Regions from separate parts of the Mucispirillum schaedleri ASF457 genome, predicted to be linked through region 1. Evidence: predicted binding sites of a transcription regulator. Region 1 holds the regulator's gene; the other holds the start of a gene.
What was found. The regulator HrcA, encoded in region 1, represses chaperone genes, less so after heat shock. The targets are predictions, from matches to a motif close to TNTTAGCACTCNNNNNNNNNGAGTGCTAANA.

Region 1 (15,761 bases):
TTTAAAAATATTACTAATAAAAATGCTGTTTCACCAAAAGCAATATATGGATATTTTAAATGCAGAAGTATAAATAACTCTATTGAAGTTTATTCAAAAGATGATGCTTTGCTCCATACTTTTAATTTCCCAGACAGTAAAGCTGTGCCAAAATACTGCCTTGCTGACTATATTTCAAACAGTGAAGAATATTATGATGTTCTTCCTATACAGATTGTAACATTAGGGGAAAAACCAGCCCAGTATTGTGCAGAGCTTTTTAAAAATAATGATTATAAAAACTACTATATGGCTCATGGACTTTTTACTGAACTTACTGAAAGTCTGGCAGAATATACCCACAGGATAATAAGAAAAGAATTAAATCTTATTGATAAAAGCAGTGACACCCCAGAAAATGCAGTTGCAGGAAAATACAGAAGCAAACGGTTCAGCTTTGGATATCCGCTGTGCCCTGATATTGAAAACAATACTATTATTGCAAATATGCTGCAAAGTGAAAGGATAGGGGTTACATTAAGCCAGTCTCACCAAATGCACCCAGAATATTCTACATCTGCTTTTATTATACATCATCCAAATATTAAGTATTAATTTGTGTATATAGGCATACCAATATTTTTTGGATAAGTTCATACTGAACCTTCTTTCATGTCATAGGGCAAAGTATCTAAAAATAGATATTTTAAATATATTATGCACTGCTGTAATATATATCATTTAGATTTTTTGCCTGTAAAATCAGGCCCAAAATGACTTATATTGTGAAAGCTGTAGGTCATGCTGAGCCAAAGGCGAAGTATCTAAAAAGTAAGATAATTTAGATACTTCGCTTTCAAAATCAAACTTAAAATGAATGTAATAAAAATTTTTGAGTAATTACAACTATTTATAAATAAATAGTTAAAAAATCCCTTAACTTTTACAAGTTAAGGGATAAATATTTTTTGATAAATCTATTTTGAGCCTTTTATAAACTCTTTAAATCTTTCTAATATATTTTTTAATTTAGAGCCAAACATATCATTTTCTTTGGCTTCTTCTCTCATTTTTTCTAAAACTTCTTTCTGCTCTTTTGAAAGGTTAGTCGGTATAAGTATCTGCAAATCTACATACATATTACCTACATTATAGCCTTTAACAGAAGGCACACCCTTTCCTTTTAATGTTATCCGTTCGCCTACCTGAGTGCCCGGCTTAACTTTTATTGTTTCTTTTGAGCCATCTATTAATTCTATTTCAAACTCGTTGCCTAATACAGCATCAAAAACAGTAACAGGCAGCATTAAATGCAGGTCATTATCTACACGCTTAAATATTTTATGCTCTTTTACCTTAATATGCAAAAGTAAATCGCCAGAAGGTCCGCCATGGCTTCCTGCATTACCTTCACCACTAACACGCATAATCATACCATCATCAATGCCGGCAGGAATTTTTACTTTTATTTGTTTTTCTATTGTATGGCTGCCTTTACCTTTACATTCTGTGCAGGTTTCTTTTATAACCTGACCACTTCCGTTACATGCTGGGCATGTTGAACGCACTGCAAATATACCATTTCTTTGGGTAAATACGCCCTGACCATTACATTTTTCGCAGGTTTTCATACCACCGGGTTCAGCACCTGTGCCATCACATCTTTTACAGTTTTCTCGTTTTTTAATAGTTAATTCTTTTTCTACCCCAAAAACTGATTCTTCAAATGTAAGCTCTTGATACATTTCTATAGACTGACCCTTAGTTGGTCTGTTCCGTGAGCGTCGTGAAGAAGATGTTCCAAAAAACTCACCAAAAACATCTCCTAGTAAATCATCAAATACACTGCCAGTAGAACTGAAACCGCCCATACTGTCATCCATTACCCTGCCATAAGTATCATACTGGTTTTTCTTATCTGGGTCTGAAAGCACACTATATGCCTCAGCAGCTTCTCTAAATTTTTCAGCAGCTTCTTTATCATCAGGGTTTTTATCAGGATGATACTGTAATGCTAATTTTCTATATGCTTTTTTTATTTCAACATCTGTTGCAGTGCGTTCCACACCTAATATTTCATAATAATCTCTAGCCAACTTTATCCGTCCTTAAAATTTTTTGAATGATTACTTTAATATTTTATATATGATTTTGCAAGCAAAAATAATAAGTTTTTCATTATTTTTTATGACTTTTTGCTGCCTTTCCATTCTTAGTTACTATCATTTTTTAAACAACTTCATGATATAGTTATTAAAGCATATTAGGTATTATTATAAAGATTTTGATATATTAATTTAGAAATATTTATATATTTTGGTGTAATTCAAATTTTAAAGAATCACTGTAAGCTTTTAATTCTTTTTTAGTATTTTCAGGCAGTTTATTATAATCTGTATCAGTTATGGCACCTTCAAGAGTATATATATAAACAGAGCAGATTTTTGGATATACTTCTTTCATTCTTTTAAATGCCCGTTTAGAGCCTATTTCAATAAGTTCTTCAGAAGTATTGATACCTACTGTTGAAAGTTTTTTTGCAATATTTTTGCCTATATTTTTCATAGAAGTAAGTGATGCCATAATATACCTGCCTTAAATATTTTAGCATATTATAAAATATTTATTATGCATAAGCAATAAAAAAAAAAGCTTATCTAAAATTTTATATAGGTTTATACTAATTTTCGTGGCTTTATCTATTTGGATAAATTAAAAAGCGTTCCCAAAGATTAATTTGAGAACGCCTGTATTTTATATTTATGCTTATTTTTTATCGTCTTTTACTTCTTCAAAATCAGCATCTACCACATTTTCATCTTTTTTAGCTGTTTCTTCCTGAGCATAAGCACTGCCAGCCTGAGAAGCATCGCCACTCTGATTATTTTGAGCATATAAAACTTCTGCCAGCTTTTGTGCTGCAGCTGAAAGTTTATCAATACCTTCTTTTATTTCGCCAACATTTTCACTGGTTAATTTTTGTTTTAAATTTTCCATTTCTTTTTCAATGTTTTCTTTTACAGCAGCTTCAAGTTTATCACCATGCTCTTTTAATGATTTTTCAGTAGTATATACTAGAGTATCAGCCTGATTTCTTACATCTGCTAATTCTTTTTTGCGTTTATCATCTTCTGCATGGGCTTCTGCATCATGCACCATTCTATCAATTTCATCTTCTGATAAACCTGAAGAATCTTTAATAACAATAGACTGCTCTTTGCCAGTGCCTTTATCTTTTGCAGAAACATGTAATATACCGTTTGCATCTATATCAAAAGTAACTTCAATTTGAGGCACACCTCTTGGAGCCGGTGCAATGCCTGATAAATCAAACTGACCTATAAGTTTATTATCACTTGCCATTTCCCTTTCGCCTTGAAGCACCTGAATAGTAACTGACGGCTGGTTATCAGCAGCAGTTGTATATATCTGGCTTTTTTTTGCAGGTATTGTTGTATTTCTCATAATGATTTTATTCATTACACCGCCCATAGTTTCAATACCTAATGAAAGCGGAGTTACATCAAGAAGAAGCACATCTTTAACATCTCCCATTAATACACCGCCCTGCACTGCTGCACCTATTGCAACAACTTCATCAGGGTTGATACCTTTATGCGGCTCTTTGCCAAAAAATTCTTTTACTTTCTGCTGCACAAGCGGCATACGAGTCATACCACCAACAAGTATAACTTCATTAATATCAGAAGTTGTAAGCCCTGCATCATTTAAAGCTTTTTTGCATGGTTCTAATGTTTTTTCAACTAAATCAGAAACTAATGCTTCAAATTTTGCCCTGCTTAATTTTTTAACTAAGTGTTTAGGTCCTGTTTGGTCTGCTGTAATATATGGCAGATTGATTTCAGTTTCAGTTGTGCCAGAAAGCTCATGTTTTGCTTTTTCAGCAGCTTCTTTTAACCTTTGAAGAGCCATTTTATCATTAGCTAAGTCTATGCCGTTGTCTTTCATAAACTCTTCGCATAACCATTTAACTATTCTTTCATCAAAATCATCACCACCTAAGAAAGTATCGCCATTTGTAGCTTTAACTTCAAATACACCATCGCCAAGTTCAAGGATAGATACATCAAATGTTCCGCCACCTAAATCATATACAACTATTTTTTCTTCGCCTTTTCTCTCTAAACCATAAGCAAGTGCTGCTGCTGTTGGTTCATTGATAATACGCTGAACATTTAAGCCTGCAATTTTACCGGCATCTTTTGTTGCCTGACGCTGTGCATCATTAAAATATGCAGGAACTGTAATTACTGCATCTGTAACAGTTTCGCCAAGATAATCTTCTGCAGTTTGTTTTAATTTCTGTAATATCATTGCAGATATTTCCTGTGGAGCATATTTTTTGCCTTTAATTTCTACCCATGCATCGCCGTTATCTGCTGGCACTATTTTATATGGCAGGTGTTTTTTTGCATTTGCAGTTTCAGCTGAATCTGCTTTTCTGCCTATTAATCTTTTAATACTAAAAATTGTATTTTCAGGGTTAGTTACTGCCTGACGCTTAGCAAGTATACCAACAAGTCTGTCCCCATCTGTAAACCCTACTATAGATGGTGTTGTTGTCATACCTTCTGCATTTACTATAACTTTAGGCTGACCATTTTCCATTACAGAAACAACTGAGTTAGTTGTTCCTAAGTCAATACCTATAACTTTTCCTTGAGCCATTGTTCCTCCAAAACAGCTTTAACTGTTATATATTTATTATATTTATATTTTATTTACTTTCACTTTTGCAGGGCGTATTACTCTGTCATTTAATATATACCCCTTTTGAACACATAAAGTTACAGTATTATTTTCATATTCTGCTAAATTATCCATCATTATTGCTTCATGAACTGCCGGGTCAAAAACTGTGCCAATTTCTGAGTTTATTTCAGTGACACCGTGGCGGCTTAACACATCTTTAAATGATTTGATAGTAAGCATTATCCCTTCTCTTAAAGGTGAGCCTTCCTCAGTATGCTGCAAAGCCATCTCTATATTATCAATAACAGGCAGAAAGTCTTTTACAACTGCCTGATTAGCAAAGCGGACTTTATCTTCAGTTTCTTTTGTAAGCCTTTTTCTGTAATTATCTAAATCAGCAGCACGGCGAAGAATTTCTTCATTTTTTTCTTTTAATATATTTTCTAAATTTTCCACCTGTTTTTTTAATATGCCAATTTCACCGCCGCCCATATCTGTTTCTTCTGCCTGATTTTCTGCTTCCTGCAATTCTTCAGCATTTTCAGCAACTTCTGCTTCCGGTGATTTTATATTAATTTTTACTCCCTCGTTCTGCTGCATATTTTCTTTGTTTTCTTCGCTCATTACTTATCTCCCTCGTAGTATTCATTAAGCATTTTTGATATTATTTTTGAGGAATAATCTACAATAGAAACTACTTGTGAATATTTCATTCTTTTGGGACCTATCACACCCATTGTTCCTACTATATTTCCGCCCCTGTGGTATGGTTTTATAACCATCCCAAGCTCATCTGTATGATTAAGCCCTATTTCCGAACCTATAAATATCTGCACACTGTCTTCTTTCATACAGCTCTCAAGCAGAGCACAGATATGGCTTTTTTCTTCAAAAGCCCGCAATACATCAGTTAATTTGCCATTCTGCCTAAGCTCTGGTATATCTATAATATTTTTTGTGCCTTCAAAAATAAATTCTTCATCAAATACTGGGCTTTTAACTACTGCCTCGCTTAATTTAACAGCCTGTTCTGCAAGACGCCTTATTTCGCCTTCTGCTGCCTGCAGCTCCTGTAAAAGCATACGCTGCACTTCATAAAGATTTGCTCCTTCATAATTACTGTTTATAAAATTACTCATTCGCACAAGGTCATTATCTTTAATACTATTATCAACTCTCAGCAGCACATTCTGCACCATGCCTGTTTTTGAAACAATCACAGCAAGCACTGTTTCCCGATTTATTCTTATAAACTCTATATGTTTTAAGTTTATAGTATTCATTTTAGGGGATACTACAAACCCAACAGCATGTGTCATATCCCCCATTTTTTTAGAAAAATGACGAAAAAGATTCATCACATTCACTGGGTCAATACTCATTTCCCTGTAAATATTTTCTATAAAATTTTCTGATATATTTTGTATTTTTACAAATTTATCAATATAGTATCTATATCCGCTGTCTGTTGGCACCCTGCCAGCTGATGTATGAGGCTGAGCAATAAAACCCTTTTCTACCAAATCACTCATAATATTTCTTATAGTAGCAGGGGACATTTTTAAAGGTCCTACTTTTGAAACATTACGAGAACCAACAGGCTCACTGGTATCTACATATTCATCAATTATTGTCCTTAAAACAAGCTCTTCACGCTCATTTAAGAAACGCATATCCATTTATTATACCTCATTTGTTAGCACTCACAATCATTGAGTGCTAGAACTAATTTAGTAATCACAGTGAAAAGTGTCAAGAGTTTTTTTAAAAAAAATTATATTCTATACAATTCCACAATAATATAAATGTGTAGTATTATTGATTTATATTGACTGTCATTATAATATAATATAAAAGTATGTTATTATGAAAAAAATTCTGATTTTATATTTCTCTGGTGCTGGAGCAACACTTAATTCTATAAAATATATGCAAACCTGCATTAATAATATAACAGGCTGTTCAGCATATATTCATTCAATGGAAAATGATTTAGAAGAAAATATTAATAATTATGATGCTTTAATTATAGGGACTCCATGTTATCACTGTGCCCCATGCCTTACATTAATTTCATTTTTTCAAAAACTGTCAAAACTTATAAATACTAAACCTACAATGGTTTTTAATTCTTATTCATTATGGTCATGCAATACAAATAGAATTACTGCAAAAATAATAAGAGAAAAAAATATAATAACAATATATGATACAGCATACAGAAGCCCTGCAAGCGACGGCACTCTTATTACTCCATTTATTAAAAGATTTTTTGAATTTGAAAAAAATATATATGAAAAAATAAATGCAGATTGTAACAAATTTGTATCTATAATTAATGAAGAATATACAGGATATATCCCACATTTTAAAATATCATCTATTTTTAATGCACCAAACAAACTTATTGGACATCTTATGACCTTTAATATATACATTCATCAAGATAAATGTGTAAAATGCGACAAATGTATAAATGACTGCCCACATCATGCTCTTTATAAAAATAAGGAAAACTACCCTGCCTTTATTAAAGCAAGATGTGAAAACTGTTACAGGTGCATTCATCACTGTCCTAAAAATGCACTTTCATTAAGCAGAGATAAAACACCTGTAAAAACTCTGCGAGAAGTATATCAAATCATTTAAACATAAAATATACTGCACCTAAAAGGCATAGAGAAGCCCATAAAAAGTTTAAATTCAAAGGCTTACCCATATATAATGTAACAAAAGGAATAAATACACCTAATGCTATAACTTCCTGCATAATTTTAAGCTGTGGCAGAGTAAAAACTGTATATCCAATTCTATTTGCAGGCACCTGTATCATATATTCAAAAAAAGCTATCCCCCAGCTTGCAAGAGCTGCACCAAACCAAGGCATAGATGACAGATTTTTTAAATGAGCATACCATGCAAATGTCATAAAAACATTTGATAGAATAAGCATACATACAGTTACAACACCAGAATGAATATGTAAATAGTGCATAAAAACCCCATAAAATTAGAATAAAATACAGCCTGACATTCTATTTATTTGAAAAATATCCAGCTAAATTTACTCCCTTCTCTACTAACTGTCAAGATAGATAATATTAAAAAATGTAACCAATAATATTCATATTGCTTTTTATATTACAGATGCTGCTAGAAAGATATATATAGATAAAACAATATATTATTTTATAAAAGTTTATAATACATAATATTTTTTAAATATAGTAAACTATTGAAACTACAAAAGTAAGAAATAACTCAAAAAGGGAGCTAAACCATATTTTTTATAAAACATAATTTTATTTTTATAAAAAATTTTTACTTTAAAGATATGTTATGCTTGATTTTAGCATTTTATTAATATATCTTTTTTAAAAATACTTATATGGAGGATAAGATGATTATTGTTCAGTTATTAATCGTTTTACTAGCATTGTATGTAGGCTCCCGCTATGGCAGCATTGCACTTGGTGTTATTTCAGGTATTGGTTTAGCTGTTTTAGTTTTTGCTTTTGGCTTAAAACCTGGCACACCACCAACAGATGTTATATATATTATTATTGCAGCTGTTACCTGTGCAGGTGTATTACAGGCGGGAGGGGGAATGGACTTTATGATACAAATAACAGAAAAATTCTTAAGAGCCCATCCTGAAAGAATTACTTTTTATGCCCCTTTCTGCACATTCTTTTTAACAGTTTTAGTTGGCACAGGTCATGTAGTTTATACACTTATGCCAATCATTGCAGATATTTCTTTAAAAAAAGGAATTAGACCTGAAAGACCATGTGCTGTTGCATCTGTTGCATCACAAGTTGGTATCACATGCTCACCTATTGCTGCAGCAGTTGTATCGTTTGTCACTATTACTAATACTAAAATGCCAGAACTTGGACTGACTATTCCGCAGGTATTAATGATAACCATTCCTGCATGTTTATGTGGCATTTTTGCAGCTGCATTGTTTTCATCTAAAAGAGGTCTTGATTTAGACAAAGACCCTAAATATCAGGCAAGACTTGCTGACCCTGAGTTAAAAGAATATATGTTTGGTTCAACAGCAACTACTCTTGATAAAAAACTTCCTGCAACTGCAAAAGCTTCAGTATTACTGTTTTTAACAGCACTTGCAGTAATTGTAATACTTGCAACATTCCCAGCACTTTTGCCACATTATGATGGCAAACCATTAAAAATGAATTTAGTTATTCAAATAGTTATGCTTACAGTTGCAGGTTTGATGATTCTTACATGTAAAGCAGAGCCGAAAAAAGTTGTTTCAGGCTCAGTATGGCAGGCTGGTATGGTTGCGGTAGTTGCAATTTATGGTATTGCATGGCTTTCAGATACTTATTTTGCAGCATATAAAGGAGAAATGATGACAGCTATGAAAGATATAGTTAATGCATACCCTTGGGCAATCGCATTCGTTCTTTTTGCAGTATCAGTATTAATTAATACTCAAGGTGGTGTTGTTCTTGCAATTATGCCACTGGCTTATGATTTAGGTATACCTTGGTATGTTCTTTTAGGTGTTCTTCCATCAGTTTATGGTTACTTCTTCATACCAAACTATCCATCAGATATTGCAACGGTCAATTTTGACCGGTCTGGTACAACGGTTATTGGTAAATATCTTTTAAACCACTCATTTATGATACCTGGCTTGATTTCTGTTACAGTTTCCACTATTATAGGCTATCTTCTGGCAAATTTTATTTACTAAAATATATAAAGCTCCAGATAAAAACTGGAGCTTTTTTGTAGTTTTTATATTAATCACTAAATCTTTTCTTGCAAAAATCAAAAAATTTATATATTAGTTTTTCACTACACTTATTATATTAAAGGGTATTTGTATGGATATGGATAAATATTTTAAAGAGCTGGAAGAGCAGCATAAAAAGGAAGAAAAATCAGATACTATTTTAAGCAGTGCACCAACCAACTGCCCACTATGCTCAAGAAGATGCGAGCTTTCAGCACCAATGTGTGGCAGAGGAGTAATGTTTGCACAGCAGAATGGCATAGAAACACAAATAAAACATACTTAACAGCTTTTTTGTAAAAAATGTATTTTTTATTTGACATTATAAAATAATTCAAGTATATAATTATCTCTAATATAATATGATGGAGAGATGGCCGAGTATGGTCGAAGGCGCTCGCCTGCTAAGCGAGTATACTGGGAAACCGGTATCGAGGGTTCGAATCCCTCTCTCTCCGTAATATATTCTTCTTATATATCAATGCTGTAATAATAAATAATTTAGATTTTTCGCCTTTAAAAAACAGGCAGATAAATTAACCTGCCTGTATAATATTAAAGTATATTTTCTTTATTTATGATTTTTTACGAAATTAAGCCCTAAATCAGGGAAATCTGTAAACAACCCATCAGCCCCTGCCTGATATAATATTGCTTCATAAAGCTCGTCTATATTATCAACATAAGCTGGCAGTTTATCTTTTCTAGCTGTATATGGATGAACAACCATATTATTATCATGAGCAAGTTTTACAAAATCAGTTATAACAATATTTCCTTTTTTAGATAATGTTTTATCTATAACCATATCATTACTTGGACCTGCACCATCTGCAAATTTAGCAACAAGTGCCATACCGTCAGGAGTTCTAAGTTTATCAAAATCAAACGGCACCCATAAACCGTCATCTGTTTTTTCGTATGTTTCATTCCATGAATTTTCTGCAAAAAGCATAACTGTTTTTAAATCCATATCCATTTCAGGCATTAATTTTTCTCTTACATACACTAAATCAGGAAAATCAAATGTTTGAAAATATACATTACTATCTTTTGTTGTATAGCCGTATTTTTTCAACACTTCTAATGTGGCTTTAGAAATATCTTTACCTTCCTGTTTATGAAACCATGGTGCCTTTGTTTCTACATACAAGCCAACATCTTTTCCAAGTGTCTTATTTAAGCCTTGAATAAATTCTATTTCTTCTTCAAATGTATGTATTTCAAAAGTAGATTTACCCATTGGAAACCTGTCTGGATAATCCTGCACACGCCTGCCGTCTTTTACAGTAAAGCCTTCCATAAAATTTAAGCTTTTTATCTCATCAAGTGTAAAATCTATAACATAATATCTGCCGTCATCTCTTGTCCTGCCCGGAAATTTATCTGCCACATCTGTTACTCTGTCAAGAAAATGGTCATGAATAACTACAAGACGATTATCTTTTGTCATAGCTAAATCCTGCTCTAAAAATGGAACACCCATTTGATAAGCCAGAGCTTTTGATGCAAGAGTATGCTCTGGAATATAACCACTTGCCCCACGATGAGCAATAATAGTTTTTTCTAATTTTCCATTACTCATATCAGCCTCGCTTGATACATTATTATTACTTTTACAGCCAAACAATCCTGCAAGTAATAGGACAAATAATACTGCATAAAATATTTTCTTCATATAACACCTCTTTTTAAGCTTTTTACAAGCTTATATATTATCAAAAAATATACAACAGCATATTAAATTATTTAAAAATATTTAGATTTAGTGAATAATATAAAGTTTAGCATAAAAAAATTTGTTTTACAAGCAATTACAAAAACAGAATATGATACTGTGCAGGGTATAACTTAAATTATGAAGAAATTTAATTAATCTTTCATTTTTACCTGCAAGAATAAGGCTGAAAAAAATAAAGTTAAAATCAAAACTTTAAATAAAATGATATTTTTGCTTTTTATGTGGATTACCATGCTTTTGCAGGGTCTATTTCAAGCATTGAACGGCTTTCATAAAAAGCATACACATCATCACCACATTCTGCAGAATTATCAGCTCCTGAAGCACCTTTCATATTTTTTTCAATTTTTACAAAACTTTCTGCTTCTTCTGCTGTAAATCCTTTTGCTTGAAGCAGCTGGATAAGGTCTGAATATGTTTTCATAATACACCCCATTATACTCATATAATATTACAATTTTTATAAATAATAAATACTTTTATATACTTTTTTATTATACCATATAAAACACTGCTGTTCAATGCTTTTATAAAAAACTGTTTCTGTTTTTGATATAATCATAACAACTGTATCATTATAATCATACAACACTGTGTTATTATGAATGAATGTGAATAATCTAGATAATATAAGCTGCAATGATTATACATACAATTTCTATAACTGTTGCAGGTTATATATTCTAGATACTTCGCCTTATCACTCTCAGCATTGACATACGGTTTTCACACTACAAGTCATTTTGAGCCTGATTTTAAAGGAGAAAAATCTAAATTATATATGTTGCAGCAGTGCATAATATATTTAAAATATTTTTTTTGAACTTACCCACACTTTTATATTAATCTACATTTATAAAAAAACTGCTCCTTTTTTAAGGGAGCAGTTGTATAATTTGTAATGCCCCACATACAATTAGTGAAGCTTTATCTACTTTTTGGGTAGAATGACGCATATGAAAAGAATATAAGTCAGCTTTCTAAAAGTCTACGAGCCTGTATCTGTTCATTAAAAGATATATCTTTTATAATAAACATTCCAGAAAACCTGATATTATGCACTACATCCTGCATTTCCTGCCTAATAGCTGCTATACTTTCAGTTTTACTCATTAAACATGCTTTATTAAACTTTAAACACTGCTGCCTTACTTCATAAATATCGCTAAAATCAGCATTACTGTTGTTTTTAGCCCGCTCCATTTCTTTTTTATTATGGGGCATGGGATTATGTGGTGTATTGTTTAACTGTGCATCAATAGATGATACTTTAAATATATTACCCATAAATCACCTGCCTTTTTTTGCGCATTAAAACACTTATTCCTTATGTTTTACATACAGGTAGTTATAAGAGTCTGGTCATGAAAACCAGACCCTGTTTATATTATCCTAATAACTGCATTGCATAACTTGGGATTTGGTTAGCCTGCGCAAGCATTGCAGTTGCTGACTGCATTAATACCTGTTGTGCAGCTAAATTAGTAGAAGCCACAGCTATATCTAAGTCACGGATACGGCTTTCTGCTGCTACCATATTTTCTCTTGTTGTATTCAGGTTGCTGATAGTATATTCTAACCTGTTCATTTGAGCACCTGCTGTTGCTCTTGCTTTTGATATTTGCTCTAATGCCATATCAAGTTTTGTGATAGAGCTTTGTGCATCATCAAAAGTTGCAACATTAACACCATCAATACCCATAGATTTTGTGTCAAGTCTGCCTATAGATATATCTAATGTTTGACCTTCATTGGCACCTATTGCAGCTACTGTTGAGTTATCTTTAATATGAAGATATGCTACTTCTGGCTCAGCTTTAGCAAGAAATTTCATTGTATTTGTTGCTGTATCAAATGCAATATCAGCAGCTGAAGATGGAATGATATCAATATCTACACCTTCTATGATATTGCGAAGTCTGCCGTCTGTTACTGTATCTTCACCTATAAATGCTCCAGTGTGGGCATCCTGCACTCTAACATTTAATGCAGAATCGGTTGCTTTTTGGATTTGGTTTATACCTAATGCATTAAGCACACCTTCATCACCTACAAATGTAAGGTTAGAAGAATCGCCTAATACTGCACCTTGTATTACAAATGTGCCAGCCACCGCTCTATCGCCTGTGCCTTTTGTTTCTACAAATTTTACAAGGTTATTATTAACTGTTGTTGCACTTGTATTTGTTACATCTGCTCCCATACCAAGCTGGTCAACTAACGCTGCTGTTAATTTGCTTTCTAAATCTGCTATTGTGTCGCTGCCTTCAAGTGTAACTTTAGCTGTTTTGCCATTGCCTGCATATATGCTGATTTCTTGTGTATTATCAAGAACCATTCTGCCGTCTGCATTGGTAAACTGTGCAAGCTGAGAAAGTTTTGTATATTTAGAAGCTACATCGCCTGCACCCAATATATCTATTGATGCTGTGCCTGATACTACATCACCTTTTTCAAGTTTTATATCCATTGAGCCGTAATATACATTACCTGCATCATCCATTTGAGATGTATAAACAGTATGTGTTGTAGCAGTAGCAGAATTGGTTGCATCTGCATTAATATGTAAAGTAGAGCCTGTTGAGCCTATCTGAATGGTTGCTGAAGTTGAGCTTGAAGCTCTTACACCTGCAACATTCACAAGCATTTTATCTCCACTTATCCAAGCTGCTGTTGCTGTAAAAGTTGTAGCAGCTGATGTCAGAACAGGTTTATCAAGACCTGCTAAACCAGTTGATATTGCTGATGCATTTAGCACTGCCCCTGCACTATTAACTGATGCTGTTTTCCACTCACTTAATTCGCCAGTTTTAGTATTCATTACACGGAAACGGATTTGACCTGTGCCGCTTGCTGTTCTTTTACCTAATGCTTCAAATTCTATTGAATATGAGTTTCCACCAGTTACTGTTGCTAATGCTGTTGATGTAAAGCCAGCTGCTGTCATTGCAGCAGAATTCATGCCGCCTGTTCCGCCAGTAAATACTGCTGATGCTGTTGTCGCCGCTGTGCCTTTAACTTTAATAGTCATATCACTGCCACGAAGCATACCTTGAATATTATCAAATTTTGTTATGCTTGTGCCGTTTGTGTCAATATTATATGACATTTCACCTTCGCCAAGACGCATAATATTTGATTTGTATACTGCATTTCTACCTGGGTCTAAATCGTAAGATACTTTATAGTTGCCTTCTGCTGCAGCACCTTTTACAATAGCTTCAATATTACCATTAGATGCTGACCATAATGCAGCTGCGTCACCATTTAAAAGTTTTTTAGTGTTAAATTCTGTTGATGTTGATACACGGTCAATTTCTTGTTTCAACTGGTCTACTTCAAGCTGAAGCATTGCACGGTCATTAGAAGTATAAGCTGGGTCGCCTGCCTGAACTGCAAGCTCTCTTATACGCTGAACCATAGATGTCATTGAGCCCATTGCTCCTTCTGCTGTCTGTAACATACTTATTGCATCTTGAGCATTTGTTGCTGCTTTGTTTAAACCAGAAATCTGTGCTCTTAATTTTTCAGATACTGCTAAACCTGATGCATCATCTGATGCAGAATTGATTCTTAAACCAGTAGATAAAGCTTTAATCGTTTTGGTTAAATTATTATTAGCATTGTTAACGCTGCTTTGAGCACCTATTGCTGTTGAGTTGTTAATAATTGAAAGAGCCATAATATTATCCTCCCTGATAAACTCTTTTTTATACAGGCTTCCATGCCTGTATGTTTCTTTAAGCACCATACCGCCAAATATGGATACTTAAAAGCCAAGTGTATTTAATTTACAATGGAATAAACTACCCTTAATACACATTTACTGTATGTTATTTTGCTTATTTTGATAAAGCCAGCAGGGCTTTCATGCTTTATTATAAAGTGCATATTCAAAATACATATATTCTTCATACAGTAAGGCTTAAAAACTCGTCCTTTCATTTGCTTATTTTATGGTAAAAAGCTAAACCTTGATAAAAAGTAAGTGTATCCTTTTTTCTTTCACCTCATTAATTATTAATATTATATTAATTTTAGATTTTTTTCGCATGAATAGAAAGTAATATACTATTAAAGTAGAATATCTATTCTAATCATACAGCAAAAATCTATAAATAATTTAAATAAAAAAACCACTAAAAAGGATAACCTTGATAGTGGCTTAATTGTATTAATACCATTTTAAATTTTATAACTTTTATTAAAAATTTTGTCCTTGCAACTCTTATTATTAACTACTTGTATATCATTCTTAGCCTTTAAAAAAGGCAAAGAATCTAAATTTCACAGTTTAATATAAATTTTAGTCTCTTCACTTCATTCAGAGTGACTATATTTTAAATACTTTGGTCGTCATATTTTCATGCAAAGCATTATTTTTATTAAAGTTTCTTAATATCATAACCGATATTAATTTACTTATAATCCTTATATATAATTTTGTCAACAAAAAAAGACTGATAAAACAAGTTAGTTTTTCAGCCCAATTATTTTGATACAAAAATCTAAAATTTACACCAGCAATACATTATATCCCTTGCATATTCAAGCAGA
Region 2 (15,761 bases), 720 kb from region 1:
CATCTTGGCTTTCGTTATCATTTGATAAAGCTGACAGCAAATCATCTGCTGCACCATCTTCTGATGTTTCAGAAAGCTTATCTTCTTCCTGTAATGCTGATAATAAATCATCATCTTGGCTTTCATCACCATTTGATAAAGCTGAAAGCAAATCATCTGCTGCACTCTCTTCTGATGTTTCAGAAAGCTCATCTTCTTCCTGTAATGCTGATAATAAGTCATCTCGTTGACTTTCTTCTTCATTTGATAAAGTTTCAGCAGGTTCTAATTCTTCACTTTCTTCTGATGTAGTAATTTGTGGCAGGAAATCATCAGGATTATCAGAAAGGCTTTCATCCTCTTCTTCATGCTGCGTAATTAATGGCATATAGTCATCAGGGTTATCAGAGTGAAAATCATCTTCTTCATCATCATAATTTCTAGCATTAATAGATGTATCTGACACTAAATCTGCCATGATAATTTCTGCATTTCTAATTCGTTTATCTATTTCCTGATATGTTTTTAATTCTTCATCCTCTTCGCTGTCTGCTGCATTTTGAGACTGTCGTTTCATCCGCTCATCATATATTTCAACAGGGTTTAATGTCCCCCCAAGCTCATCAATCATGTTGCGGACTTCTTCATCTTCTGGGCTGCGGATAAATGCACCTGTTAGATATTTAAGAGCTTCTGTATTATCCCCTTTCTCTTTGCAGATAATACCAAGCAGTTTTAAAGCCTTGTAGTTATTGTCATCTTCTGCTGTAACATCAAAAAGCAGGTCTCGTGCCTGGTCAAAAAAACCTTTATAAACATAGGCTTCTGCAAGAAAAGTTTTAGCAGCACAGTTTGATGGAAAACGCTCAACAGCTGTTTTACACATTGCTATTGTTTCGTCATATTTTTCCAGTTTATTATATGCTAATGCAATAGGTATAAAATAACCAGAATTAGGCTCTGCTTCCATTTTTGAAAGAAAATAAGCTATATCAGACATATAGCGAGCATGTGTCCTTTCGTCCACCAGCTGCACCCCTTACTTATATTAGAATTGTTTTAGATAAGGATTTTAGATTATAAAAATGCAGAAATTATATCTTTTCCTTATCTAAAACTAATATAGCAGTTTATATATATTACTTTTATTTATAGAAATAAGTCAATTAATTCTTTTGGTTTTATATCATTTATAATAATCCCCTGCATATTTTTGCCAGAAAATGCCACACTTATACCATTCTTGCCTGCTTTTTTATCTTTTGATACAGCTTCAAGCATTTTATCTATATCTTTTGGCTCATAATGAGTTGGATATTTAAGTGATTTTAATAAACCATATACTGCTTCGTATGTTTCTTTATCAGTATAGCCATTTTGTAAAGCATATTTTGATTCATATATCATACCTAATGCAACTGCAAATCCATGATGAATTTTATAATTAGAATCACTTTCTATACCATGAGCTGCTGTATGACCAAAATTAAGCAGTTTTCTAATGCCAGCCTCTTTTTCATCCTGCTCTACTATCTCTGCTTTTAACCTGCATGATTCAGCAATTATATATTCCATTATTGCTTTTGAGCGTTTTAAGATACTGCTTTTATTTGCATTAATATATTCAAAAAATTCTTTATCTCTAATGGCTGCTATTTTAATAGATTCTACAAGTCCGTTTAAATATTCTTTATCAGTTAAACTGTCTAAAAAATTGCTGTCAATTAACACCATACCTGGCTGATAAAAAGAGCCAATATTATTTTTTATTCCTTTAAAATTAACTGCTGTTTTGCCACCAACACTGGAATCTACCATTGCCAAAAGCGTTGTAGGGACTTGAATAAGCTTAATACCACGCATATATACTGAAGCTGCAAAAGCTGCCACATCACCAGTTATGCCGCCGCCAACTGAAACAAGTGTAGAATCTCTTAAAGCATTATGCTGCCTTAAAAAATCAAGCATTTTTTCAAGACTTAAAAATGTTTTATTTTTCTCTGCTGCCTGAAATAAAAATACACGCTCTTTTGGAATGATATTTTTATACAAAGATGCAACTTTACTGTCTATAATAAAATAAGCACCATCTTTTTCATACTTGGCAAGTTTATCCCCAATAAAATCACTGCCTATAAATATATTGTAATTTGTTTTATTTTCTAAAATATTTACTGTAATGCTTTTCATTTTTTAATCCCTGCCTCTGCACATATATATTTTACTATTTCATCAATAGATTTATCTGATGTATCTACTAATATATCTGCTGATATATAATAATACACTCTTTTTTGCATAAGTAAATTTAATTTATCTATTCTATCTTCTCCCATAAGCAGTGGACGGATATTTTTTTCAAATGATAATCTGGATATTATCACATCAGGCCGTGCCATAAGGCATACAGAAATGCCGTTTGCATTAATAAGCTTCATATTATCTTTATAGCAGGGCAGCCCGCCACCTGTTGCTATGATAACATTCTGTAACTGAAAAGTGCTTGTTAATACACTTCGTTCAAGCTTCCTAAAATAAGCTTCATCATGTAATTTAAAAATTTCAGCGATACTCATACCTGTTTCTTTTTCAATAAGGCTGTCTGTATCAATAACTCTGCGGGAAGTAACACGGCTTAAATATGCACCTGCTGTGCTTTTGCCTGTCCCCATAAATCCTGTTAGATAAATACGGTCTTGTTTATTCTTTAAATTTTCCATAAATCTACTCACTTTTAGAGATATATCTGACAAAAAAATTTTTCCAACTATGCTGGTTTTACATTGCTTAACACAATGCAAAAATTATAATGCAGTAATACTTTAAATCGCACCCAAAGTTTCATTTATTATATTATATCTTTATTCATACTTAGGAAGTTTATTTTTATTATATGCTTCTAAATATGTGCCAGTATTTTTCTTGTTTGTTAAATATCCTGTTCTTGCATTTACTCTTTTATATACAATATTTTTAGGTGTCTTGAATGAAAATTCAGCATCTGCTCCAAAATATTTCCGCTGAAATGAAGATATTACAGGGGCAGCAAGCCTTCCACCACTGCCTGCATAAGTTATAGGGCTTAAATCATCATAGCCAACCCACACTACTGCTGTATAATCACCAAAAACAGTGGCAGTCCAAGCATCTTTTGTATCATTAGATGTGCCAGTTTTAGCACCTGTGCCTTTAAGCAGGTTTGCTCCTCGTGCTGTGCCTCTGCTTGCTACTGTCTGCATAATATATAATGTCTGATATGCAGCCTCAGCAGAAACTACTCTCTCACCCTGTGGCCTTAAATCTACATACTTACTGCTGATTTTATACCCTGTTGCAAGGACAGCCTTTTTATACTCCCCCATATTGCCTATTGTAGAATAAATTTGAGCAACAGTCAATGGGGTAGCAGGAAATGCACCCAAAGCCATAGCATAAAATGGTTTAACTTCATCATTCATACCCATTGACTTACTTAATTCACATATATAATCAAGCCCAACATGCTCTGCAAGTTTTACTGTTGAATTATTAAGAGAATATGTAAAAGCATAGCGGATAGGAATTTTTCCCATAAAATAACCATTATAATTGTTTGGTCTGTATATTATATCGCCTACCCTGAAATCATAAGGCATGTCTATAATCTGGTCTGATGGCTTTATTCCTTTTTCAAAGGCTGCTAAAAATACAACTGGCTTAAATGTAGAAGCCATCTGCCTTGATGTAGTTAGTGCTCTATTAACCTTTGTATCATACTGTCTGCTGCCTATTGCTGCCATTATCTCCTGAGTATTATTATTAATCAGAACAAAAGCTGCCTGCAGCTTATCATCTTTATCTTTAAAATACTCATTCAATGCACTTCTTGCTGCAAGATTTGCCTTTTCATTATAACCTGTATATATTTCTATATTCTTTTTTCCAAGATTTTCTTTTATCTCTTTAATATCTGCTATCTGTTTAAATACTCCATTTAAATATGCAGGCTCCACTATCTTTATATTTTCAGGCTCTAATTTAATAGACATTGCCATATATTCTGCCAGCCTGCTGGATGATATAATATTCTGCTGATAAAGTTTATTTAAAATACTGCGTGCTTTCCTGTCTAACTCCTGATAATCTTTTACAGGGTCATAATGTTTATTTGAAAAAGATATTACAGATAATAAAAAAGCAGTCTGTAAATAGTTGATTTCTTTTATATCTTTATTAAAATAATATTTTGATGCTGCAGCTATTCCATAAATATTTTCTGCATAGTTAGAACTGTCTAAAAAAAGCTTGGTAATTCCTACTCTGCTGTATTGGTTATGCAGCTTATCAATAGTATACCAGCGTAAAAGCTCTTTTTTAAAACCGGAAAGCCTGCTTTTAGATATAAGCATATCTGTATAATGAAGATATGCAGCAGCTTCCAGAGAGAACGGCTCTATGCCCTGATAATTTAATATTATCTTTTTCCACCTTTCTATACCCTGCTCTTTTACTGTATTATATCTTTCATTTATCAGGATTTCCACCATTGGCATAATCTGAGATATATCATAATCGCCACGGAGCTTTTCCTGCCTGACATAATATTTTTGATACATTACAAAATCATTCTGCCCGTAAACAGTAAAAGCTATTGTATCATTATATGCAGCAATATTATCTGTTTCAGGCACATATACTTTTATATATTCAACTTCTGAATGAATATATAAAGCAAGACCTGCTGCAAGCTGCAAAACAAACAAAATAATAAAAACTGCAATTAATTTTTTCATATTACTTTATTCAGATAATCTCTTAATTTTTCTAATGCTTTATATCTGTGGCTTATTTTATTTTTTTCATTATGTTCTATTTCTGCTGTAGTTTTTCCATTTGGCAGTAAAAATATGCTGTCATACCCAAAACCATTTTCACCCCTTTCTTCATACCCTACTTCACCTTCAAGCTCTCCATGAAATGTTTTAACAGTTTTACCATTTTTTGACAGAGCTATTGCGCAAATAAACCTGCATTTCCTGTCTTTTTTCTCCTGCATTTCCTTTAATATCTTTATATTATTGGCTTTATCATCACCATGAGTGCCTGAATATCTAGCAGAATAAATGCCCGGTGCTCCATTTAAAGCATCAACTGATAAGCCTGAATCATCTGCTATTACATATTCATCTTTTAACTTAGAAGATAAAAAATCAGCCTTAATTTTTGCATTTTCTTCAAAAGTATTACCTGTTTCTTCCACATCTTCCATATCAGGAAAAGATTTGCATATAATATCTGCTCGTTCCATAATTTTATTTATTTCTTTTATTTTCCCTTGATTTTTTGTTGCTACATATAAAACCATAGTTTACCCCGTATACTGAAAAGCTGAATATATATGATAAATTAAAAGCGGTGTTAAAAAATATCCTGCTTTATGTGAATATTTAAAAAATGCAGTTAAAAGAATAATTGTATATATAATCAATATAACATCATCTGCCCTTGTAATGTTATAATGTATTAATTCTGGTATTACAGCAATCATCATGCCTATAATATATTTTAATATTACAGGCAGCACCATAAGGATAAACAGAGCCGCCGAAAGATGAGTTTTTATACCATTTTCCTTTGCTTTATTTTCTGCTGTTTCAAGACCTGTAACAGCTGAAATATATACTATAATATTTAATATAATAATTAAAACCATTTCAACATTTAAAAATGGTGTATCATTATTTTTAATAAATAATTTAATCAATGCAGTATATGGAATAACTGCTAAAATAACAGCTAAAAATACATTGCTTATATAATTTACAGTTATTTTCATACTATATCCTTTGAAGCCTTACAACACTTTCTATATGATAAGTATCAGGATACATATCATATAGTGTAAAATCAGTTATTTTATATTTTTCTTCAAGCCTTATTATATCGCGGGCAAGAGTAATCGGGTTGCATGAAACATATATTATCTCATAAGGATGTAATCTTTTTATGTGTTCTATTACTTTTTTATCTGCACCATTTCTAGGCGGGTCTAAAAAAATGCAGTCACATTTTTTGATTTTTGATAAAAATATGCCGCTGTCACTGATTTTTATATTATAACCTGACTGCCTGCCTAAATTTGCTGAAACCTGCTCATATTCACATGCTTCCACTCTGCCTTTTGCCATTAATGCACATGTAAAAAAACCAGAACCAGCATAAAGCTCCACAATATCTAAACTATTTGATACAAGACTTGAAGCATACTCTTGAAAATCATTTAGTAAATACCTATTTGCCTGAAAAAATGATTTGTGTGTAACCTGCACGGCTCCATAAGCTGTATTAAAAGCTATATTTGAACAACCATATTTTTTATTATTTATACATACCCCTTCAAAACTGCCTATATGTTTATAATCAATACTTTCTGCCCTTATATCTGCAAGCGATAACCCCTCATCATTTTCTATTGCATATATTTCACCAGATAAGTTATTAATCTCTGCAAATTCTTTCATTTTCTTATAAAGACTTTCTTTAATTACAGGACATTTTTCTGCCATAACAAGTTTATTTGTGCCATGCTCAAAAAAACCAATTTTGCCATTTCTGCTTCTTGCTGTTGCTCTCAGCCTGTATTCTTTACTGCTGCTTTCCACAATTTTTATTTCAGGCATATTATGCTTATATTTTCTAAACTGGTTTAATACTATGTGTTTTTTTATATTTTTTTGTGCTTCATAATCAATATGAGCAAAAGAACAGCCGCCACATATATCAGCTGCAGAGCATAATGGTTTAACTCTCAAATGTGATGGCTTAACTATTTTAATAAGGCGTGCAAAAGCAAAACTTTTTTTATCATCAAATATTTCTGCTTCTACTATATCGCCTTCCACAGTTTTCTGCACAAATATTACCTGCCCGCTTTCACTTCTGCCAACACCAGCTCCACCATAAGCTGTATCTGTTATTTCCAAATTTTTTATAATTTCCTTTTTCATAGTCAATTAATATAAAGAATTTTTTTAAAGATGTATAGTATATTTTACAATAAGAAACTCTGTTACAACCCAAAAATAATTATTCAAAAATATATACTTTTGGCAAATTTTAATGCTATAATTGTAAAAAATAATGTATAATGATGATTATGGTATTTTTATTGCATTTCCGTAATAAATATAATATAAATAGTTTAGGAGATATTATGGCAATAGGCATATATGATTCAGGTATAGGCGGCTTAACAGTATATAAAGCAGTAGCAGCATATTTTAAAAAGCAGGATTTAATATATCTTGGCGATGTAGCAAGAGTGCCTTATGGCAACCGTTCAAAAGAAACTATTATCCGTTACAGTGTAGAGTGTGCCTCTTTTTTAAAAGAAAAGTATAATATTTCTGCATTAATCGCTGCCTGCAACACTATTTCTTCACATGCTATTCCTGATTTAGACAACTCATTAAATATCCCTGTTTTAGGTGTTATTAAACCGGGTGCAAAATATGCCGTAGATTTAACTAAAAATAAAAAAATTGGTGTGCTTGGCACTCATGCGACAGTCAACAGTAAATCATATATCCATGCAATAAAAGAAATACTGCCTGATGCTCAGGTTTATCAGCAGGCATGCCCGCTTTTTGTGCCGCTTGTGGAGGAAGCTGTTATTTCTGGCAAGATGGCAGAAACAGTTGTAGAAGAAACACTTAAAAATATTGCAGAAACTGGCATAGACACTGTAATTTTAGGCTGCACTCATTACCCAGTATTAAAAGATTTAATTGCAAAATATCTGCCTAATGTTTCTATTGTAGACAGCACTCACTATATTATAGAAGATATTAAAAAATTAAATTTATCAGATACAGAAAAAGGTCTTAGAGAAGTGCTTGTAACAGATGATACACCTGCATTTTTATCTCTTAAAAATATTCTTGTTGGCAATGTGCCTGTGCAGGTAGTTGATATTAATAAGTAACATGTCATCCTGAGCCTGTAAAGTGAAACATCTGGAATATAAAATATGCAGTAATCTTTAAGTTTATCCAAAAATTTTGCCATATAAGTCATTTTGAGCCTGATTGAACTTACCCAAAAATTTTGAACTAAGCCACTAAATAAATTTCTTTTTCCTGTAAAGGTGTAAGTCCATTAGCTTTTATTCTGTAATTATTATAGAAATCAATATATTTTTCAAGTTCATATTTAAACTGTTCTATATTTTTGAATTTGTTAATATAAACCAATTCACATTTTAAAGTAGCAAAGAAACTTTCCATAACAGCATTATCATAGCAGTTGCCACGCCTTGACATACTCTGCTCTATATTATTTTCCTTTAATAACTTTCTAAATTGATTAGCCTGATATAATATACCCTGGTCTGAATGTATCATTAACCCTGTTGTATCTTTTGTTTTATCTATTGCCTGTTTTAAATTATCTATTACCATTTCTTCATTATTATATTTGCTTACACTGTATGCTGTTATTTCTCTGTTATACAAATCCATTATTGCTGATAAATACACCTTTTCATTATTAATTTTTATCTCTGCCACATCTGTTACCCATTTTAAACATGGTTTCTCACTTGTAAAGGCTCTGTTTAATTTATTGCTGCATATATGACTTACTCTGCCTTGTTTATACCTTTTCTTAACCCTGATTAGTGATGAAATTTTTAGTTCTTTCATCAATTTATACACTGTCTTCCTGTCATAAGTATAACCCAGTTTCTCTAATGCCTTTGTTATTCTTGGATAGCCGTAAGTCTTGTTAGATTTTTCATATATTTCTAATATATATGCCTTGACTTCTGCATATTTATCTAATGCAGCAGGCTTTTTAACATTATAATAGTAAGTGCTTCTTTTCATATTACTCACAGACAACAGGATATCCAAACTGTAATACAGCCTTAATGCAGTTATTATTTGTGCTTTTTCTGTTGAACTCTCTGTTCCTTTGACTGCATTAAGGCTTCCAGCTTTTTTAAATATGCATTCTCCGCTGACTTGTAATAAAGCTCTTTTTCAAGCTCTGATATTCTCTCTTTTAATTGTCTTACTTCTTCACTATCATCTGATTTAGTGAGTTTAATATCAGTAGAGTTTGAGTGTTTACTCTTTTTACTGTTCGGGATATTCTTATCTGACATATTATCTCCAATAAACTTACTGCAAAACTTATTCCAGTCATATATTACTGATGCTGATGGTATATTAAAATATAGTGCTGTCTGCTCATAACTTAAATTATTTGATGCCTTATAAGTTAACACATTTAATTTAAAATCTCTACTATATTCATTGCGGGTAAAGCTATGATGTAAACTTGATTCGCCTGAATGCTTATATCTGTTATAGATATTACATATTACTCCTTTATGAATTTTACAGCATCTTGATAATTCACTGGCACTCATTATTCCATTTTCTATGACTGTTACTAGATATTTCTTAAACTCATAGCTGTATTTTCTTGCCATATACACTCCTTATATGGCTAGTACAACTTTTTCGGGTAAGTTCAAAAATCTAAATTATATATATTACAGCAGTGCATAATGTATTTAAAGTATCTAGTTTTAGATACTTCGCCTTTTAGGCTCAGTAAGACACGGAAGCAGGCTTATAACGAGCCGTATGAAAGTGAGTGGTAGATGAACTTGTTTTGGCAGCAAAAAACCTAAATTATTTATATTGCAAATAGAAAATAAACCAATAAAGATTTTTTATGCTTAAAATCGCGAAATTTTTAAGATATTATCTAAAAATCTTATAATTTAATTAATATTTTATATAATACAAAAAAACCGCCGTATTTTAATACGGCGGATATTTTTATTATTTTATATGTATTTAATGTATGAATATGATAAATAGGTTTTACCTAATTACATCATACCCATTCCACCCATACCGCCCATGCCTCCCATATCAGGAACTGCTGGAGCTGCTTTTTCTTTAATTTCAGTGATAACTGCTTCTGTTGTAATCATAAGACCAGCAACTGATGCAGCATTTTGTAATGCTGAACGAGTAACTTTAGTTGGGTCAATAACACCTGCAGCCATCATATCTTCATAGTTTTCTGTATAAGCATTAAAACCATAGTTAACATTTTTGCTTGCTTTGATTTTATTGACAATAACACTTGATTCAAGTCCTGCATTTTCAACAATCTGGCGTAATGGATATTCTAAAGCTCTTGCAATAATATTTACACCAACCTGCTGTTCTTGAGAAACTTTTATATTTTTAAGAGCTGAAACAGTTCTTACTAATGCAACACCGCCTCCAGGAACAATGCCTTCTTCAACAGCTGCTTTTGTAGCTGCAAGAGCATCTTCCACTCTATGTTTTTTCTCTTTCATTTCAGTTTCTGTTGCAGCACCAACTTTAATAACTGCTACACCACCAATTAATTTAGCAAGGCGTTCTTGAAGTTTTTCTCTGTCATAGTCACTTGTAGTATCTTCAATTTGTTTTTTGATTTGAGTAACTCTTGCTTTAATATCGTCAGTATTACCTGCTCCTTCAACAATTGTTGTGTTATCTTTATCAATAACAACTTTTTTTGCTCTGCCTAAATCTTCAAGTTCAACACTATCTATTTTAATACCTAAATCATCAGTAATAACCTGACCGCCAGTTAATACTGCAATATCTTTAAGCATTTCTTTTCTTCTGTCGCCAAAGCCAGGAGCTTTTACAGCCACACAGTTTAATGTGCCGCGAAGTTTATTTAATACAAGTGTTGCAAGTGCTTCACCTTCAATATCTTCTGCTATAATAACAAATGGAGCATTTACTTTTGCAAGTTTTTCTAATACTGGAAGAATATCTTTCATATTAGAGATTTTTTTCTCATGGATAATAATGTAAGCATTTTCAACAACTGCTTCCATAGTATCTGGGTTATTTACAAAATATGGAGAGAGATAGCCTCTGTCAAACTGCATACCTTCAACAACATCTAAAACTGTTTCCATAGATTTGTTTTCTTCAATAGTGATAACACCGTCTTTACCAACTTTATCCATTGCTTTTGCAATGATACCACCAATTTCACTATCATTATTAGCTGAAATTGAGCCAACTTGTTCAATTTCTTTATTAGTGCTTACTACTTTTGAAATTTTTTGGAGTTCTGCAATAACTGCTTCAACCGCTTTATCTATACCTCTTTTGATTTCCATAGGGTTAGCACCAGCTACAACATTTTTCATACCATCTCTATAAATATATTGAGCAAGCACTGTTGCAGTAGTAGTGCCGTCACCTGCTACATCGTTAGTTTTAGATGCAACTTCTTTAACCATTTGAGCACCAATATTTTCAAGAGCGTCTGCAAGTTCCACTTCTTTTGCAACACTAACACCATCTTTAGTGATTAATGGTGTGCCGAATTTTTTTTCTATAACAACATTTCTTCCTTTTGGTCCAAGTGTAACTTTAACTGCATTTGCAAGCTGGTCAACACCACGCATAATAGCCTGACGAGCATCTTCACTGAATGTAATATTTTTAGCCATTTTTTGTAATCTCCTAAATAGTTTTTTAATTAATTATTATCCAATGATACCTAATATATCATCTTCTCTCATAATAAGCAGGTCAACACCCTCTATTTTAACTTCTGTTCCAGCATATTTACTGAAAAGAACTTTATCCCCTGTTTTTACTGTTGGTTTTATAACATTACCATTATCTAAATATTTACCTGCACCAACTGCAACTACTTCACCTTCCTGTGGTTTTTCTTTTGCAGAATCAGGGATAAAAATACCTGATGCAGTTTTTTCTTCGCTTTCAAAGCGTTTAACAATTACTCTGTCTTGTAAAGGTTGGATTTTAGCCATTATACCTCTGAGCCTCCTGTATATATATTAATTATGTTTTAATAATTTAGTGCTGCTTTTAATTAGCACTCACTTTTTATGAGTGCTAATATTACAATGATATAAAAAAAAGCAAGTGGAAATTTCAAAATTATAAAAAAATTTACAAATTTTCTGCAAAAATCATCTAGTTTTTTATATATCCTAAGTCATAAAGGCTTGAATATTCATTTTTGCATACTATTATATGGTCTCTCAGCTTAATGCCAAGAGTGGAAAGCGATTCTGCTACTATATTTGTAAGCTCTATATCTTTTCTAGACGGGCTGCTGTCTCCTGACGGGTGGTTATGTGCGATAACAACACTTACTGCCTTATTTTTCAGTGCATATTCTGCTATCTGTCTAGGGTATACTATCGCATTATTTACAACACCCTCTGTCATTATTTTCTTATCAATAAGGAAACCTTTACTGTTTAATAGGATTACTGCAAAATTTTCATTTTCTGCAAACCCGATATGATATTTTAAAAGCCTGTATATCTGCTCCGGACTAGAAAGCGACTGCTTTGTTTCACAATATGAGTTTTCTATCCTGTTATAAAATTCAGCAGCTATCCTAAAAAATCTTTCTGTTTCTTTTCCTGCACCATCAAACTGCTGGAAGTTAATATTAAAAATATTGCCAATAGAGCCTGCCTGCATAAGCATTTCTTTCGCAAGCGGCTTCACATCCTTTCTAGGTATACAGTAACCAAGTATTAATTCTAATATTTCATAATCAGCTAAAACTGATGGTGCTTCATCAAACTTCTTTTTCAGTCGCTGTCTATGACCTTGATAGTGAGGCTTTTTATTATCCATAGTATGTTAAAATTTAATACCCAGCTCTGCTCCAATACTAAAACCAGATAATGAAGAAATATATGGATTTTTCATCGGTGTAAAATCATATAAATATTCACCATATACCCTGAATGCTAATATATGATAACTGTATTGCAGACCTGCCTGAGCAAGTATGCCACCGCCAGACAAATTCTGCTTATTTTCTATGCCATTTTGATAAACTGTATTTAAGTTTCCAAAAGTATAAACAGCACCAATGCTGGCAAAAGGTGCAACAGAGCCAACAGATAATTCTATCGGATATAAACCTGTTGCAAGCACTCCAATATTATATACTGTCCCTTTAAACTGAGTAGACACACCATCTATATCAAAACTTTTTTTGCCATCTGCATACGACAGAAAAGCCTGTAATTGAACATTTTTGTTAAAATCGTATGCTCCGCCAATTTTTAGTTTGTTTTGAAACATTGTTAAATACTTGCTGTCAGGCATAAAGTAATTATAGCCTATACGAAGCGACCATTTTTTTTCATCAACTCTGTCAAGTGAGATTTTTTTCTTATTAAAATCCGGCTTGCCTTTTGAATCAGTTTTGAAATCACTTGACTGTTCTTGTTGTGCTGCTTCCCCTTTATTATCTTCTGCTGCAGCTTGTGCAAAAGCCTGCACTGCAATAAGCATACAGAACAATGTAAGAAAAATTTTTTTCATATTACCCATCCTTTTTATTCTTCTATTTGGTTTAATTTATTTTCATATTCCTGCTGTTTTGTTTCCAGCTCTGTAACAGCACTATCAAGCTCAGTAAAAGCATTTTCTATCATTTTATTAAGTTCTGCTAATCTTTTACCATATTCTCCAATCAAAAGTCCATCATTATTAGTTGATGCTTCAATTAATAATCTATTTAATTCTGCTACTTCATTTTCATAAGTGCTTATATCATTTTCCAGCTTTTCCACAAGCTGTTCTAATGGCTTCAATACTTTATTTTTTTCTGATATTATCTCACTTCTTAATTTTCTGGCATCTTTCTTATTCAGTTTTGTTTTTGCTTCCTTTAATTTAGCTGTATTTTCTTCCTGCCAGCCTTCTTTTTCTAAAAACTCTTCATAAGTGCCTTCAAATACATAAGGATATTCATTCTGAAATACTATTAATCTATTTGCAAGTGCATGCAGGAACATTTCATTATGAGTTACCATTATAACAGCTCCATTAAAATTATCAACTGCTTCTATTAAAGAATCACATGCATCCATATCCAAATGGTTTGTTGGCTCATCAAGCATTAAAACATTCTGCGGGCTTGCTATAATTTTACCAAGCATAACACGGCTTTTTTCGCCGCCTGAAAGAACTTTTATTTTTTTAAGTGCTGCATCCTGCTCAAAGAGCATAGCTCCGCATATATTTCTAACATAAGTTCTATCAAAAGTATCTGAAACTGACTGGATTTCTTCTTCTATAGTGTTATCTGGATTTAAAGAAGAAATATTTGTCTGCTCATAATAACCTTTCACACATCCTGTATGATATATAACATTTCCGCTTGAAGCTGGAAGTATCCCTGCAAGCACCTTTAAAAGAGTAGATTTACCCTTGCCATTTTTACCAATCACTGCTATTTTATCTTCACTGCCTATTATTATAGATAAGTCATTAATTAAAAATTTCCTACCATCATAAGAAAAGGAAATATTTTCCGCACGCATAATCTGTTTTGATGCAATAGGCTTATACTTAAAAGCAAATTCCAAGTTTTTAATGGCTTCAAGTTTATCCTTTTTCTCCATTTTATTAAGAGTTTTTATACGGCTTTGCACAAGCCCTGCAAGCCGTGCCTTTGCTCTAAACCTTGTAATATACTGTTCTAACTCTTTACGCTTCTGCTCATCATTTATCCGTGTTTTTTCATATATTTCTTCATCTCGTGCTATCTGCTCATAAAATTTATCAGTTCTACCTTCTATTTTACGCACTTTTGCCCTGTGAATGCCTGCTGTATGGCTAATTATATCATCCATAAACTGCCTGTCATGAGTAATAAGTAAAAGCTCTCCTTTCCATAAATTTAAAAAACCTTTAAGCCACCTTACAGATACAATATCAAGATAGTTTGTAGGTTCATCAAGCAGTAATAAATCAGGGTTTGCAAGTAATGTTTGAGCAAGCATCAGACGCACTTGAAAACCACCAGAAAAAGATGACGGGCTCTTTTCCATATCTTCTTCTTTAAAGCCTAAACCAAAAAGAATTTTTTCTGCTTTCCATTTATCATGGATTTCTTCATCAGTAAGTCCAAGCATAGCTTCTTCTATAACTGTATTTTTTGCAAACTTAATATGCTGCTTTAAAAAGCCGATTTTATAATTTTTAGGAATAGAGATTTTGCCACTGTCTGCTTCTTCTTCCCCTGTTATAATACGCATAAGAGTTGTTTTGCCATTGCCATTTCTGCCAACAAGACCTATGCGTTCACCCTTATTAATATTAAAGGTAACATTTTCAAATAAAATTTTTGAGCCGTAGCTTTTAGAAACATTATCAAAACTAATCATAAATGTATTTTTCATTTTTTTGTAATTTTGGCAAGTATTTTTTTTGGCACGATGTTTGCTATAAGTATTGCATAAGCCAAGCAGGGTGGCAAAGGAGCGTTTATAATGACTGATTCTCTATTAATTTCTAATTCTAACCAGTATGCAGCATATACTGCCGCAAGTAAAAATGAAAAAAGTGTATCAGAACTTTCAAAACTTCTGCGTGGAGAAAAAGTAGACAGCAGTAAGTCTAATTCAGAAGACGCAGGAATGTCTATGGATAAAGTAATCATTTCGAAAGAGGCATTAGAACGATTGCAAGCTGTTAGTATGGCTTAAACCGACAAGATTAATATCCGCCAAATATTTTTCAAAAGTCAGCATATTGTTTTAATGCATAAACATAATAATATCCTTCCGACAATGGAATTATCCTCTGCCTGTTTCATTTATTAAGCAACCGCCAAATCAGCTTAGAAACAGGCAGGGAGTCCATTATCACTTAATTTATTGAATTGACTTTTTGTATAATATAATATAATATATGATATATATT

Region 2: groES (co-chaperone GroES) is a predicted target of HrcA. The motif match lies at 11,891-11,921, and genes of this name have one in related genera.

Annotation. Positions count from the first base shown of each region.
Region 1 covers NZ_CP097562.1:1,944,537-1,960,297, reverse strand. Annotated here, with positions in the region: gene N508_RS09090 (methionine synthase) at 1-594, shown strand, start outside; gene dnaJ (molecular chaperone DnaJ) at 957-2,075, opposite strand; gene N508_RS09080 (TfoX/Sxy family DNA transformation protein) at 2,287-2,562, opposite strand; gene dnaK (molecular chaperone DnaK) at 2,746-4,668, opposite strand; gene grpE (nucleotide exchange factor GrpE) at 4,711-5,316, opposite strand; gene hrcA (heat-inducible transcriptional repressor HrcA) at 5,316-6,371, opposite strand; gene N508_RS09060 (EFR1 family ferrodoxin) at 6,559-7,341, shown strand; gene N508_RS09055 (DMT family protein) at 7,334-7,687, opposite strand; gene N508_RS09050 (anaerobic C4-dicarboxylate transporter) at 8,093-9,421, shown strand; gene N508_RS09045 (hypothetical protein) at 9,555-9,749, shown strand; tRNA gene N508_RS09040 (tRNA-Ser) at 9,831-9,921, shown strand; gene glpQ (glycerophosphodiester phosphodiesterase) at 10,035-11,141, opposite strand; gene N508_RS09030 (hypothetical protein) at 11,431-11,628, opposite strand; gene N508_RS09025 (hypothetical protein) at 12,177-12,491, opposite strand; gene N508_RS09020 (flagellin N-terminal helical domain-containing protein) at 12,592-14,955, opposite strand.
Region 2 covers NZ_CP097562.1:1,228,308-1,244,068, reverse strand. Annotated here, with positions in the region: gene N508_RS05845 (tetratricopeptide repeat protein) at 1-1,006, opposite strand, end outside; gene aroB (3-dehydroquinate synthase) at 1,129-2,169, opposite strand; gene N508_RS05835 (shikimate kinase) at 2,166-2,699, opposite strand; gene N508_RS05830 (transglycosylase domain-containing protein) at 2,841-4,751, opposite strand; gene rdgB (RdgB/HAM1 family non-canonical purine NTP pyrophosphatase) at 4,748-5,323, opposite strand; gene N508_RS05820 (hypothetical protein) at 5,327-5,794, opposite strand; gene N508_RS05815 (class I SAM-dependent RNA methyltransferase) at 5,796-6,941, opposite strand; gene murI (glutamate racemase) at 7,172-7,942, shown strand; gene N508_RS05805 (IS3 family transposase) at 8,070-8,966, opposite strand; gene N508_RS05800 (hypothetical protein) at 8,897-9,454, opposite strand; gene groL (chaperonin GroEL) at 9,863-11,503, opposite strand; gene groES (co-chaperone GroES) at 11,540-11,830, opposite strand; gene N508_RS05785 (JAB domain-containing protein) at 11,997-12,674, opposite strand; gene N508_RS05780 (hypothetical protein) at 12,681-13,373, opposite strand; gene N508_RS05775 (ABC-F family ATP-binding cassette domain-containing protein) at 13,388-15,238, opposite strand; gene N508_RS05770 (hypothetical protein) at 15,329-15,544, shown strand.